2 regions of the Thermosyntropha tengcongensis genome follow, and region 1 is predicted to be linked to the other one. Evidence: riboswitches for the same ligand, from Rfam matches in the RefSeq annotation. Region 1 holds a riboswitch; the other holds the start of a gene.
The links. Region 1 has a riboswitch for glycine ahead of ACZ42E_RS07055 (adenine deaminase). Riboswitches for the same ligand answer to the same signal wherever they lie in the genome.
Positions count from the first base shown of each region.

Region 2: linked by a shared signal. The riboswitch ahead of ACZ42E_RS02135 (bifunctional 5,10-methylenetetrahydrofolate dehydrogenase/5,10-methenyltetrahydrofolate cyclohydrolase) and the one ahead of ACZ42E_RS07055 (adenine deaminase) in region 1 are both predicted to bind glycine.

Region 1 is NZ_AP042437.1:1,479,805-1,487,528, forward strand. Features, by position in the region: gene ftcD (glutamate formimidoyltransferase) at 1-129, opposite strand, end outside; gene ACZ42E_RS07050 (cyclase family protein) at 288-1,031, opposite strand; gene ACZ42E_RS07055 (adenine deaminase) at 1,079-2,911, opposite strand; glycine riboswitch at 3,293-3,365, opposite strand; glycine riboswitch at 3,369-3,475, opposite strand; gene ACZ42E_RS07060 (spore maturation protein) at 3,609-4,130, opposite strand; gene ACZ42E_RS07065 (nucleoside recognition domain-containing protein) at 4,146-4,733, opposite strand; gene ytfJ (GerW family sporulation protein) at 4,828-5,250, opposite strand; gene ACZ42E_RS07075 (DUF2953 domain-containing protein) at 5,225-5,791, opposite strand; gene ACZ42E_RS07080 (DnaJ family domain-containing protein) at 5,857-6,411, opposite strand; gene scpB (SMC-Scp complex subunit ScpB) at 6,412-6,927, opposite strand; gene ACZ42E_RS07090 (segregation and condensation protein A) at 6,924-7,646, opposite strand; gene ACZ42E_RS07095 (site-2 protease family protein) at 7,663-7,724, opposite strand, start outside.
Region 2 is NZ_AP042437.1:449,558-457,281, reverse strand. Features, by position in the region: gene gcvPB (aminomethyl-transferring glycine dehydrogenase subunit GcvPB) at 1-1,211, opposite strand, end outside; gene gcvPA (aminomethyl-transferring glycine dehydrogenase subunit GcvPA) at 1,211-2,524, opposite strand; gene gcvH (glycine cleavage system protein GcvH) at 2,546-2,932, opposite strand; gene gcvT (glycine cleavage system aminomethyltransferase GcvT) at 2,950-4,062, opposite strand; gene ACZ42E_RS02135 (bifunctional 5,10-methylenetetrahydrofolate dehydrogenase/5,10-methenyltetrahydrofolate cyclohydrolase) at 4,080-4,970, opposite strand; glycine riboswitch at 5,160-5,264, opposite strand; gene ACZ42E_RS02130 (metallophosphoesterase) at 5,416-5,904, opposite strand; gene ACZ42E_RS02125 (XTP/dITP diphosphatase) at 5,916-6,524, opposite strand; gene rph (ribonuclease PH) at 6,457-7,248, opposite strand; gene ACZ42E_RS02115 (Fe-S-containing hydro-lyase) at 7,286-7,724, opposite strand, start outside.

The sequences.
Region 1 (7,724 bases):
GTCATAATCCGGATAGTAGTCAATAAGCTTTACTCCCGGTACCCCTTTTAAGGGTGCCACAATCGCTTCTACTACTTCCATGCGCCTTCCTTCGCTGAAATTAGGTACGGCATGAATATACTTCTTCAATTAAGGTCTCCTCCTTGCATTTTATTTCTATCAGGGATTAAGGACTTAAGCCTTAATCCCTGTTTTTTACTTATTCTTCATCCTCTTTTTCCATAAAAACTGCAGCTTCTAATTGTTGCTGACAAGCTACTTTTTCTAACCCATGGTCCAAAGACAGCTTATTTCTGATTTTTGGGCAGAAGAGCAATAGCCCGGATGGGAGAACCGGACCCATCCTTGATTTTGAGCGGCAGACCGATGTATATAAACCGCTTGCCTGCTACCTTGTCCAGATTGCAGTAGTGCTCGCTGTTGGTTATACCGTACCGGCCGCATACCCAGTGACCCGAGAAGTTGAGATCGTCCGGAGTCAGGTCGATGGCCGGAGCATCGATACCAATATTGACGACACCCTGCTCCGCCAGCCATACAGCTGCCCTTTCGGACACACCAGTGTACGGCCCTTCAGCATATTCCTTGGTCGGGTAGTGGCGATCGTAATGGCCCGTCCACATTATAAAAATGTCGCCCTTGCGGATCTCGAGTCCAGCCTTGTCCAGAGCTTCTTGAATATCCTCCGGTTCAATATATTTGGGGTATTGTACATGCCTCAGGTCTACGCAGATGGCATCACCGATGAAGAATTCGAATCCCATCTGGTCAATCGTTGGCCCATTAGGTTCGTATTCCCAAACCGCATCAACATGAGTCCCCGCATGCTCGCTGAGGAGCAGATTACGGGCTGAGAATCCAAGGGTCGGAGAACCGGTCGCCTTCTGGTTCTCTTCGTGGGTCTGGTTCACCATGATAAAGGTCTTCTGATGGATGGGGAAGAGCGGCATTCCCTGGTAAATAGGCTGCGATAAATCAATAATCTCGTATTGCTGGTTAAAATTCCGGGGGTCGATTTCAATCTTCCGCATTTTTTAAAAACACTCCTTCCTTTGTCGCTTAAACTCGACTTTAGAAATTACTCTTTGATAGTCGGGATTACACAGTAGTTGTTGGCATCAATTACTCCCTTGTCGGTTATCTTCCATTTCGGGCTGGTAGACAGGGAGAGGAATGCCAGGTGCATAAACGGTGCATGTACCTTGCAGCCAAGTTCTTCTGCTGCCATCCGGGTCAGGTTGCTCATGATCTCTGTGAGCTCTTCTGCAGTATGCTCATCAGTCATTAAGCCCCCTATCCTTAACGGCAGCTCCCCGATCACTTTTCCGTCCTTGGCTAATACTAATCCTCCCTGCAATTCTATTATCCGGTTTACAGCCAGTGCCATATCTTCATAGTTGGTTCCCATTACTATTATGTTGTGGGTGTCGTGGGATACGGTCTCGGCTATAGCCCCGGAGGTTAAGCCAAATCCTTTGACAAAGGTGGCTCCTATATCAGGCTGTCCATGTCTCCCTACTACCGCTATCGGCAGAAGGTCATTCTGAAGGTCCGGTTTTACATAGCCTCCTTCGGCTACCATTTCTGCCTCTACTGCATCAGTCAGGTTCTGGTCTACTATCAGCCCTATGCACCTTACGGTTACTTTGCCTTCTTTGTCGCATTTTACTTTGAGTTCTTCCGGTTTTACCGGCGCTCTCTTTACGGAGTGTTTTACATAGTCAGGATAGGTGTACCTGGGAAGATCTATTAACAGTTTTCCGTCTTTGGCTACCAGCTGCCCTTTCAGGAATACTTCGGATACGTTCATGTCTTCCAGTTTGCCTTCGATTACGGCTATATCTGCAAGCTTGCCGGGTGCCAGTACTCCCAGTTCATCAAGGCCGTGCCAGGTTGCCGGGTTGATGGTGGCCATCTGGATGGCTTCTACCGGGTCTACTCCCTGTTTGATGGTCCTTCTTATGATGTCGTTCATGTGCCCGTATTTGGCTATGTCTTCGGCCAGCATGTCGTCGGTTGCCAGTATCGCACGGCGGGAGTCCATGCCTTCCTCGGTTATGGCCCTTATGCATTCCGGCATGTTCCTCTGGGTTGAACCTTCTCTCATCAGCACATATACACCATAGCGCAGTTTTTCCATCATTTCTTCTTTGGTGGTGGTTTCATGACAGGATACATCGGTTCCGCCTGCTATGATGTGTGCTGCCAGGTGCGGCCCAAAGAGTTCCGGCGCGTTGCCGTCCACTTTTTTGCCCAGGCTTTTTGCATATACAGTTGATACTATGGTATCCCTGAATACAGCCGGATTGTGTTTGTATACATCTTTGGCAGCGCTTACTCCCTGGGTTTCCCCTATCCCGGATACGGTCGGATAGTTAAGCATTTCCGGCAGGTCTTTGGAGGTTATGTTGTAGCCTGCAGTCTCCAGGCCAGGTGAATCAGGGGTTAAGGCCGGTACTCTGGAAAATACATGCTGGGGCATTAAGGCTGCTTCTTCACACATAGCCTTTATTCCCATGGGGCCCAATACGTTCCCTATTTCATGCGGGTCAGATATTAAACAGGTTGTTCCGGTAGGTATGGACAATCTGGAAAATTCAGTGATGGTGAGCATGGCACTCTCAAAGTGCATATGGGAATCGATAAATCCAGGGCATATATATTTGCCCTTCATGTCATATACTTCAGTGTTCGGTCCGATAAGGGAAGAGCAGTCCCCTACCATTAAGATGTATTCCCCGTGGATAGCTACATCTGCTTCATAAATCTCCCGGGTAATTACGTTTACCACTTTTCCGCCTTTTAAAACTTTTTCGGCATACTGGTTGGGATCCATCAATACATCTACCAGCTTCTGCCTCTCGGATACCAGTTTTAAGTCTTTGATGTTGAGGCTCATTTCACCGGACATATAAACTTTCCTCCTTCACGTTTAGTAAACATAGAAAAACTTTTTAGACCACAATTGATCTCACATTTATTCTGCCTAAAAACTCCTGTTTTATTCCCGCTGTCGCCAAATTTCTGTACAGCACATCAAACTGCGAAATTTGCCTGTAATATGTATTTTTTGGAAAATATTTTACATAATTTAATCTTTTTTTAATTATTTCTTAACATTTTATTAACAAAATTCCCTACGTTTTCAGTCTATCTTAAGTGGATTATATAATTCAATACTTCCACGATTTTACTTTACAATGCTCACCATAAATATGTTTTATTGCCTTATGCATCTAAAGCAGCCAGGCAAAATAAAAAGACAGAGTATAAGACATCCTCCATGCCTTTACTCTGTCTTATGGGCCTGAGAGATTCGCTTTTTAACAGCTTGCTCCTTCGGCGTCTTTTAAGACTTTCCAGAGCTGCATCAGGATACGGTCCTTTTACCTGAGAGTTTCGCTAAACATCAGGCACATTCATGCTTAGCTTGCTCCTTCGGTATGGGACAAGCCCATTCTCCCTTTTCCTTCATCTGCATATATACTATTTTTATAAAACAGACATTATTACTTAACTTAAAGTTTGTGATTTTTATCGCAAAACCAATTTTAATATATCCTTCTCACCTTAACATGTCAATAGCACAAACTATTTATAAATAAAGGTTATCTGTATAATAAATTGCATATATATAAAGCCGCGATAAATCCGCTTATATCAGCAGATAATCCTGTAATAATCGAATATCTGTATTTTTTAATACCCACAGAGCCAAAGTAAACAGTCAAAACAAAAAACGTAGTATCGGTTGTTCCCTGCATCACAGAAGCCAAGCGGCCAATAAAAGAATCTGGCCCATATACGCGCATAAGTTCAGTTGCCATTCCTAACACCCCGCTGCCAGAAAGAGGGCGCATAATAGCCAGAGGCAAAATTTCAGAAGGTGCCCCCAGTTTGGAAGTAAGCGGATCTAAAATACTGCTCAAATATTCCATGGCTCCCGAAGCTCTAAAAACCGAAATGGCAACCATCATGCCCACCAAAAAAGGAATTATTTTTACAGCAGTGGTAAAGCCTTCTTCAGCACCTTCCACAAAGGTTTCATAAACCGGAACTTTTTTTATAAGGCCATAAACCGGAATGGTAAAAAGCAAAAAAGGAATAGCCCATCTGGATATTATATTCATGACTTCAAAAAGCACCTATCTTATCCTCCCCATCCTCTTCCTGAACCAGTAATCAAGGGAAACAGCTATAAGCATGGAAAAAGCCGTAGCAAAAATGCAGGGCCCTACAATTTCAGCAGGATTGCTGGAACCAAAAGACAGCCTGACTCCAATAATCGTGGCTGGAATCAATGTTATACAGGAAGTGTTAAGAGCCAAAAACGTACACATAGCTTCCGAGGCTTCTTTTGAGTTATTATTTAACTTCTGCAGTTCCTGCATAGCTTTCATGCCAAAAGGGGTAGCCGCATTGCCTAAACCCAACATGTTAGCACTCAAATTCAATATTATAGCCCCCATAGCTGGATGTTCCGGAGGAACGCTTGGAAACAACCTTACGGTCAAAGGTTTCATTACCCTGGCCAAACTTTCTACCAAACCGGCTTTTTCCGCAATCTTCATTATTCCCAGCCATAACGCCATAACTCCCACTAAATCAAAACATACTTCAACTGCTCCTTTAGCTGCTCCCAGCGCTGCTTCTGTCACAACTTCTATATTCCCATTAAAAGCTGCTGTAACAATCCCGCTTGCAAGGAGCACAAGCCATATTATATTGAGCATTACCCACCCTCCCAGCAAAAATTCCTGCTAGAAGGTTATGAAATTTCCATAAAAAATAGAACAGTTCAAAGTTTTTGAACTGTTCTGGACACTCTTACTGCATTTTTGTTTCATTTCCCTTATTTTTCTCTTTTATGAGGCTTTCCATTTTTTCAATAAACTGGGGGGCTAAATCTACAATCCTTTCTGCCAGAGGATTTCCACTTACAGACATCAAACGCACATCATTCATTCTAACTACCAAAAAACCTATTGGCTTAACCGACACCCCAGCTCCACTTCCTCCTGCAAACGGAAGGCTATCACCTTTTTTCCCATCTGACAGTTCATATTCCCCTCCCCCGGCTACAAAACCTGTAGCCACCTGGGAAACCGGAATTATAACCGTACCATCATTGGTTTCCACGGCATCACCTACTACCGTATTGACATCCACCATTTCCTTTATGCTCTGCATGGCAGTTTTCATCAATCCTTCAATAGGATGAGGGTTATTGCCGGTTTCTTTCTGTTCCATACCTAAACCTCCTGATTTTCAAGTAAAATATATATATTCCTATGAGAATAATATGTACGGTTGCCGTCCGTACTATACAAAGAAGCTCTGAGTTTTTATCCTGGAACATAAAATCAGGATAAACAGAAACATAAATCTTTTTTATCCTGGTTTGGCTGCTCAAAAAACTTAAAAATACCCCTTTTACAATCCACAAAACACCTGCCGCTAAAGCTGTATAGGCAGCATTGTTTAATCCCAGAGTCGTTTTCCAGGCAAACCTTTCGATAAAAATTCCCCTTAACATTTTTTGGTATATTTTTCTAATATCTCCTACATTTAAGCCTTCCCGGTTCTTCAGCCACTTTTTTTCCCGCAGGATTTTTTCAATACTTTCTATATCCAATCTGTGAGTAAAGCTATTCATGCATAATCTGCCCCAGCAGAACTGCAAACTCACCCTTGCTTTTTCATCTTCCAATCTTATTTTGACAGATACCTTTATTCTCAAAGGTGCAAGCAAGGCCAGAAAAACAAGAAGGCTGATGCATATAACCCACATAATTAGCTAATTCTCCTGTTTTTCATAATAGTTTCCATATTTTAAAAAGAGTTATACATCAGCCGTTATTTTAAATTTTCGATTTCTTTTTCAATAGCTGTTATTATTTTGTACATTTCATCATCTACCACTATATTGGCCCTGGTTTCCCGGAAAGTAGGGCAATGCAGATTATAGTCAACAATCTTTTTGCTTATACGTTCCAAAGCCAGGCGGCTTTCATAATAAAAATGCGCCTTTTTCTTTTCGAAATTTTTATAGGCCTGACTGCTTCTCTTCTGGCTGAAGAACATGTGTATATATTTTTTAAAATATTCAACTTCCCGGTTAAGTTTTTCAAAATCGGCATCAATTTCTTTCCCCAGTTCAATCCAGTAAGGAGCGAAATTATTATCTTTAAGTATCTTGAAAACCATGCGCAGTTCGGGAGGTTCAAAAGGATTTTCATAAAACTTGATAGGTTTGCCCGCTCCTTTAAGGTTATCAAATTCACCCCTGGCCATCGCTTTTTCTATCTGCATTTCCACCAAATCCTGGGTGCTGCTCATATACCTGGCCAAAGGCCTTGCCTTTTCTGCCTTAATTTTTACTTCTTCTTCATAGGATCTTTCACTCATCATCTATTCCCCCTCTAACTCCGGCAGTTCTTTAAGGCTTGACAAGCCAAAAAGTTTCAGGAATTCATCAGTAGTCACATATAAAACCGGCCTGCCCGGTACATCTTTATATCCAGCCTCAGCAATAAGCTCTTTCTCCAGCAGGCTGGATATAATCTTATCCACCTTTACTCCCCGTATTTTTTCAATCTCTGCCCTGGTTACCGGCTGTTTGTAGGCAATTATGGCCAGGGTCTCCACAGCTGCCCTGGAAAGCTTTTTCTTGACTGTGCGGCTTATACGCGCCAGAATATCTGAATATTCTTTTTTGGTACACATAAAAACTTCATTCTGGTCAACAACTATCTGTATACCCCTTTTTATATCTTCATTATATTCCTGCACAAGTTCATCCAGTATGACTATAAGGTCATCTTTCACAATATTTAGAATCCCAGCCAGCTCATCTATACTCATCTTTTCTGCCCTTACAAATAAAACTGCCTCGATGGCCGCTTTAATCTGATCACGCATAATCATAAGCCTTCTTCCACCCGCAAAAATATTTTTATCGGCATCTCCTGAGCCTCCTGACAGGCCATAACCTTCCCCAGACGAATAAGTTCAAGCAAAGCCAAAAAAAGAGCCAGGGCTTCTCTTCTCCATTTTATACCATGGAACAGTTCCTGAAAAATAATCTCCTTCTTTTTTGCAAGTTTAGCCAAAATTTCCTCCATTTTTTCTGCTACATTTATATCACCGACTGGAACTTCATACCCTTCCTCCACCTCAGGCAGCCTGCTAATAACAGCTTTATAGGCTTTTATCAAGTCTCTGGTATCAACTGTCAATTCTTCAACAAATGTCACTTCATAATGAGATTCCCGGAAAAATACCCTTCTTATATCTCCTTCCTGCCTGGCTTCTAGCCAAAGAGCAGCCTTCTTATACCTGCGGTATTCCAGAAGGCTTTTTACCAAGTCTGCCCTTGGATCTGCCTCCTCTTCCCCTTCTTCTTCGTCAAAAGATACCCGTGGAAGGAGCATCTTCGATTTAAGCTGCAGGAGATAGGAGGCCATAAGCAAAAAATCGCCCAGGCTTTCCATATTTATCCTATCTTCTTTTTTTAGATATTCTATATACTGGTCACTTATCCGGGCTACCGGTATATCATATATATCTATTTCATTTTTCTCAATCAAGTAAAGCAGAAGATCCAGAGGCCCGTGGAAAACTTCCAAATCAACCACATAACCCATAAGCTATCCCTCAATTTTAAAATACTAAAAGATGCAAAAAGCCGTAAATTATTTTAACCAGTGGCCATATGATGGCTG
Region 2 (7,724 bases), 1.0 Mb from region 1:
TGATAGCCATAATCCAGAAGCCTCTTGGCTATATCCATAGTAGTAACATGGTTTTTCTCCAGCTGGAATTTGGAATTAGCTATAAACTCGTGTTTGCATAGACGGTTATAAGGTATATGGTAGTACTTGCTCAGGTGGTGCCGCAGATAATTTGCATTAAGCACAGCATTATAAGCGACATCTTTTAATCCATCCCGTCCTAAAGACTTGATATAGGTATAAGCCTTGACTACTACCCCAAAATTGCCGTAGAAATTTTTTACTTTACCTATAGACATAGGCCGGTCATAATCAAGTACATATTTATCGCCTTTTTTCTCCACCAGCGGTACTGGCAAAAATTCTGCCAAATGCGCTTTTACCCCTACCGGCCCTGAACCTGGCCCGCCTCCGCCATGCGGGGTAGCAAAAGTCTTGTGCAGGTTCAGGTGTACAATATCAAATCCCATATCCCCGGGCCGGCATACTCCCATAATGGCATTGAGGTTAGCTCCGTCATAATAGAGAAGGCCGCCACCCTCATGAACAATGGAAGCAATAGTCACAATTTCCTCTTCAAACAATCCCAGAGTATTGGGATTGGTCAGCATAAGCCCGGCCACTTCGTCATTCATCTTGGCTTTCAGGTCCTCAATATCGACCAGGCCTCTGGCATTGGATTTTACTTCTACTACATCAAAACCTACTACATTAGCAGTAGCCGGGTTAGTGCCATGTGCGGAGTCAGGCACCAGAATTTTGGTTCTCTTTTCATCTCCCCGTTTTTTATGATAAGCCTTTATTATCATTACCCCGGTCATTTCACCATGAGCACCGGCAGCTGGCTGCAGGGTAAACCTGTCCATCCCGGCAATTTCACAGCACATCTTTTCCATTTCATACATGAGCTCCAGAGCTCCCTGCACCGTTTCTTCCGGCTGATAAGGATGAATATTAGCAAATCCCGGAAGACGCGCTGCCCATTCATCAACTTTCGGATTATACTTCATGGTGCACGAGCCTAAAGGATAAAAACCGCTGTCAACACCATAAGCCTTTTTAGAAAGATCAGTAAAATGCCTTACTACTTCAACTTCACTCACTTCCGGAAGGTTTAGGCCGGTACTGCGCATAAAATCCTGAGGAATTTCTAAGGTTTCCGGAACTTCACAGGAGGGAAGGCTGAATGAATTACTGCCCGGTACATGCTTTTCAAATATAAGTTTACTCATCATTTTTCCCCTCCTAACACGGCAATCAGCTTATCAATTTCCGCTTTGGTCCGTTTTTCCGTAAAAGCCACAAGCATGGCATCCTTCAGCTCATATCCGCCTATAATACCATTGGCAAGCAGCCTGCGGTTCATTTCCCCCGGATTATCCATTTTTACAGCAAACTCCCGGAAAAATGGACCTTCATATTTAAGCTGAAAACCTTTTTTAAGAAACTCATTTTTTGCATACACTGCCATCTGGTGAGACCTTAAGGCAATGTTTTTCAATCCTTCCGGCCCTATAAGGCTTAGATAAATAGTGGCCGCCAGGGCACATAAAGCCTGGTTAGAACAGATATTGGAACTTGCCTTTTCTCTCCTTATATGCTGTTCCCTGGCCTGTAAAGTGAGGACAAAAGCCCTCTTGCCTTCGCTGTCTACTGACTGGCCTACAATCCTTCCCGGAATTTTGCGAAGGAGCTTCTCACTGGCTGCAAAAAATCCCAGATAAGGTCCGCCAAAACTTAAGCTGTTTCCTAAAACCTGCCCATCCCCTACTGCTATATCAGCTCCATATTCGGCAGGAGATTTAAGAATGGCCAGGGAAATAGGATCAACGCTCATTATCAAAAGCCCTTTGTTTTGATGTACTTTCTCAGCCAGTTCTTCAATTCCCGCTTCCAATAATCCGTAAAAATTAGGCTGCTGAACAATTACCCCGGCTGTCTCTTTATCTATCTTTTCTTTCATCGCCTCTACATCCATAAAACCGTTTCTTCCAGGCACCACTTCAAGATAGAACTTTCCTGACAGCTCATAGGTTTTTAGTATAGACAGGTTTTCCGGATGAATAGTATCCGGCACCACTATCTTTTTAGCCTTGCTAGAAGCGGCTACCTGACAGGCTTCCGCCAGGGCAGTGCCCCCATCATACATGGAGGCATTGGAAACCTCAAGTCCGGTGAGATTGCATATCATAGTCTGATATTCAAAAATGGACTGGAGTATTCCCTGGCTTATCTCTGGCTGATAAGGAGTATAGGCAGTATAAAATTCAGATCTCAGGAGAATCTGGTCCACCACCGCTGGAACAAAGTGGTCGTATGCTCCTGCCCCCAGGAAACAAGGGTATTCATCTACAGTTATATTTCGCCTGGCCTTATTGATAAGTTCGCGCCTTACTTCTATCTCGCTTAAACCAGGAGGTAAATCAAGCTCCCTTTTAAGCTTTACCTCTTCTGGAATATCAGCAAATAAATCTTCAAAAGAGCTGAACCCAATGCTTTTTAACATCTCCTCGGCTACCTGCGGAGGATTAGGAGTATATCTCATCAATATCTCCTCCCTAAAAGATTACTCTTCCTGCTCAGCGCAAAAAGCTTCATAAGCTTCCGCATTCATGAGTTTATCCAAACCAGATTTGTCTTTTATTTCGATAAGTGCAATCCAGTTAGCATAACAATCCTCATTCAGCAGTTCAGGAGACCCTTCCAGCTCTTCATTTACTTCTACTATAATGCAGGATACCGGTGTATAAACAGAAGAAACTGCTTTTACCGATTCTACCACGGCAATCCCTTCATCAGCGTCAAATTCAGCATCTACTTCCGGTAATTCAACAAAAACTATATCTCCCAAATGTTCCTGTGCATAATCCGTTATGCCTATATAAGCTTTATCTCCTTCTACTTTCAGCCATTCGTGATTTTCAGTATAAAGCAAATCTTTTTCAGTACGCATAATATATCCCTCCGTTTTTATTTATTTTTTTTGTTTCTGGTTTGTTTTTGATAAAAAGAATTTTTCATTACCCGTGCCTTTACCGGCTTATTGCGAATCATAATATCAATCTCGGTACCTTCAGAACTGTAATCTTTCTTTATCAGCGCCAGGCCTATGCTCCTGTCAAAAGTGGGAGAATGGGCACCACTGGTTACCCAGCCTATTTTTTCCCCATCTTTATATACTTCATAACCATGGCGCGGTATCCCCTTGCCTATCATTTCAAACTCAACCAGGATGCGTTTTAAGCCTTCTTCTTTCTGCCTTAAAAGAGCATTTTTGCCAATAAAATCATCTTCCGATTTAAGCTTTACAAAATATCCCAAACCTGCTTCCAGCGGGGTAATATCCTTATCTATTTCCTGCCCATATAAAGGAAGTTTGGCTTCAAACCTTAAAGTGTCGCGAGCTCCCAACCCTACTGGTACTACATCCTCACCTCCCGCTTTAAGTATCTCTTCCCAAACATGTACAGCATCTTCAGGCCTTATATAAATTTCAAAACCATCTTCCCCGGTATAACCAGTACGGGAAACTATACAGCTGACCCCAGCCACTTTTACATCCGGATTAAACCAGAAGAAATCAATGGTTTCCAGATCAGTATCCGTCAGTTTCTGCAAAATCTCCTGTGCTTTTGGCCCCTGCAGGGCAAGCTGTGCATACTGGTCAGAAACATTCTTCACTTCTACTCCAGAAAAAGCATGTTCCTTTATCCATGCAAAATCTTTTTCTACATTCGCCGCGTTTACCACCAGGAAGAAATGATGGGGATTATACTTATAGACCAACAAATCGTCTACTATTCCCCCATCTTCATAACACATCAGGGAATACATAACCTGATAGTTACTAAGCTTTTTGGCATCATTGGTAACCAGATACTGCACAAAATCTTCGGCTTTTTCCCCGGTAACTTCGATTTCTCCCATGTGGGAAACATCAAAAAGCCCGGCTTTAGTTCTTACCATGTGGTGTTCTTTGATAATTCCTTCAAACTGTACAGATAATTCCCAGCCTCCAAAATCAATAAGCTTTCCCCCATATTTCTCATGCATGGGAAAAAGGGGCGTCCTTTTAAGACTCATAACCTTTTACCTCCTTTTTAGCCATGTTGTGCTGCCAGCTGTCTTTTGAGTGCCGTTACCGTATTTTTCATTAAATAGGCAACGGTAACTGCTCCTACCCCCCCGGGTACCGGTGTTATATAACTGGCTTTCTTTAAAGCCCCCTCAAAATCAACATCACCAACAATATCCTTGCCTACTCGATTAATTCCAGCATCGATGACTATAGCCCCTTCACGGATCCATTCGCCAGGAATAAGGTTCGGTACGCCAGCTGCCACTACCAGGATTTCCGCATTGCGTACATGGTGCTCCAGCATCCCCCGCCTGGAAGTTTGATAGTGGCATATAGAAACTGTCGCTTCTTCCTTAAGCAGCATAGTGGCTACCGGCCTTCCAACGATAGAGCTGCTTCCTACTACGGTAACCTCTTTTCCTTTAAGATCAACCCCGGTCGACCTTATCAAAGCCATTATAGACTCGGCTGTACATGGATAAAGCGCTTCTGCTCCCAAAAAGAGTTTACCCATATTATAGGGAGTTACCCCTTCTACATCTTTAAGGCTGTTTATGCTCCACTGTACCTTGCGTGCATCAATATGTTCCGGAAGCGGCATATGCACCATAAGCCCATTTATAACAGGGTCGCGGTTTATGCGGTCAATCATCTTAAGAAGCCTTTCTTCGGAAGTATTGCGGGAAAGCTCAATAGTTTCATAATTTATACCAATCTGAGCTGCCAGCTTGCGCTGCGATTCCTTGTAAACAGCAGTCGCCGGATCATTCCCAACTTCAATCGTCATAAGGAAAGGTGCTACATGCTGTTTCTTGAGTTCCTCTATTTCAGCAGCAACTTCAGACAAAATCTGATCTCTTATCACTTTGCCGTAAAGCAGATTAGCTTTCTTAACATCATAAAGAGCATTCACTTTCCTTCTGCCTCCTCTTTGCTTTATTTTAGCTTTCCCTTTTAAACAGGTGGTATACAATGATGTCTATATCGGAAGTAAAAAAACGGTGAGCCTATAATATTATGTAAAATGTGTATACATAAAAAATTTCGACAGGGAAGAAAATGTGGCATTTTCTTCCCTGTCGAAATTGCTTCTTCAGGGCTTCGTCTGGATATGATCCTTTTGCCTGAAAGTTCCACCTTTGATTATGCCGATCAAAGGCTTGCCTCTTCGGCGATTTTTTAAAAAATCCTCTCTCATATCCTTCATCCGAAAGTATTCAGTTTTATTGAAAATAAAAATCCAATTCATAGAATTAACTCTTTATTTACATCTTTTGGACAATTATATAAAATTCTTCTTCCTCTTGACAAGACTTTTTTAAGTTAAAATTTTCACAACTTTATTTATATTCAAAATATTATTTTTCGATTAATTTGATATCAAAATAATCTTTTCCCGTGTCGATAAGCATATATGTACCTTTTAATCTTTGTCTGGGCTTTGCTGGGCTGCCTGGGTTTAAAAAAAGTATATCACCAATCCTCTCACAAAAAGGCACATGGGTATGTCCAAATATTACTACATCAGCCTCAACTTCCAGTGCCCTGTAATAAAGAGCATTTAAACCTTCCTTTACCCGGTACTGATGCCCGTGCAGAAGATAAACTTTTTTACCCCCTATATCAATATATTCTTCCAGAGAAGCCCCGGTCTTTCCGTTTATAAGGTCACAGTTCCCCAGAACACCGGTAAATCCAATCCTGGCCTCCCTGGCTAACCTTATTGCATCATCATAATAATCACCGGTAAATAAAAAATATTCAACTTCCTGCCTTTTAAGCATGGCAGCCAGATGATCTATGTTGTTGTGGGTATCCCCTAAAACAGCAATTCTTTTGTAATCCAAAGCCTTCCACATCATACATCCCTGCTTACAAGTTCCTTGATAACAGCCACCGCTTTCGCCAAGGCTTTTCCTCGATGGCTTATTCGGCTTTTTTCCCCGGCATCAAGTTCAGCAAAGGTAGCATTATAACCTTCCGGAATAAAAAGTGGATCATAGCCAAAACCTTTGTCTCCACGCGGAGCAAAAGCTATTTTCCCTTCACATTCGCCTCTTACTGTAAAAGTTTCTCCTTCTGGTGTACAAATAGCTATAACACATACAAATCTGGCAGTTCTTCTATCCTCTGGAATATCTGCAAGCATTTTCAAAAGCTTCAGGTTATTCTGCTCATCAGTTGCTTTTTCTCCTGCAAAACGAGCGGAATAAACCCCCGGCCTGCCATCCAGAGCATCTACCATCAAACCGGAATCATCAGCCAAACATATATATCCAGTAATTTTAGCCGTTATGGAAGCCTTTTTAACCGCATTTTCTTCAAAAGTAGCGCCATCTTCTTCAATCTCCGGCACTTCTACATCTATTTCTTCCAGCGTAATAACCTGTACCTTAAGGTCAGACAGTATCTCCGCAAGTTCCTTCTTCTTCTTCTGATTCCTGGTCATAAGGAGTATCTTTCTCATATTTTATCTCTCCTACAATTTCTTTTTGCATTTCAATAAGCCTTTCTATGCCTGCTGCTGCCAAAGCAAGCATATCATCAAGCTCTTCCCGGCTAAAAGGCCTTCCTTCTCCTGTTCCCTGCACCTCAACAAATTCTCCCTTTCCGGTCATCACCACATTCATATCTACTTCAGCTGCTGAATCTTCTGCATATTCCAGGTCCAGAATGGGTACCCCCTCATAAATACCTACACTGATAGCTGCCACATAATCTTTAATCGGTATCGTCTCAATAACCCCTTCATTTTTGAGCTTCTGCAGGGCTAAAAACAAAGCGACAAAACTGCCAGTTATGGAAGCAGTTCTGGTCCCTCCATCTGCCTGGATAACATCACAGTCAATCCAGACGGTTCGTTCTCCCAAAGCATTAAGATCTACTATCCCCCTTAATGCTCTGCCGATAAGCCTTTGGATTTCTGAAGTGCGCCCGCTTATCCTTCCTTTGCTTACTTCCCGCGGCGTCCTGGTAACTGTTGATGCAGGCAGCAGGGAATATTCAGCAGTAACCCACCCGCTTCCCGTACCTTTCAGAAAAGGAGGAACTTTATCTTCGATAAAAGCCGAACACAATACCCTGGTATCTCCCACCTCAATAAGCACTGAGCCATCAGGATGTTTTACAAAACCCGGGATAATCCTTACCGGTCTCATTTCATCAGCTGCACGGTTGCTAGGCCTTTGCATAAAATACCTCCATAACGTTTATTTTTTCCATAAGTTTCTATTCCCTATTATAAATATTATTTCCTTTTGCATCTATAGCCACAATACACGGGAAATTTTCCACCTTTAATTTCAGCAGTGCCTCCGGACCCAAATCCTTATAGGCTATCACTTCCACCTCTTTTATTTTGTGTGCCAAATAAACTCCAGCTCCTCCCACTGCTGCCAGATAGACAGAGCCATATTTTTTCATGGCTTCGATTACCTCAGCTGAACGTTCTCCCTTGCCGATCATCACCTTTAGCCCACAGCTTAAAAGAAGGGGCGTATAACTGTCCATCCTGCCACTGGTAGTCGGTCCGGCAGAACCAATAATTTTTCCCGGGGGAGCAGGACAGGGCCCTACATAATATATTATCTGCCCTTTAATATCAAACGGCAGGGATTCTCCTTTTTGCAGACTTTCTGTCATCCGTTTATGAGCAGCATCCCTGGCT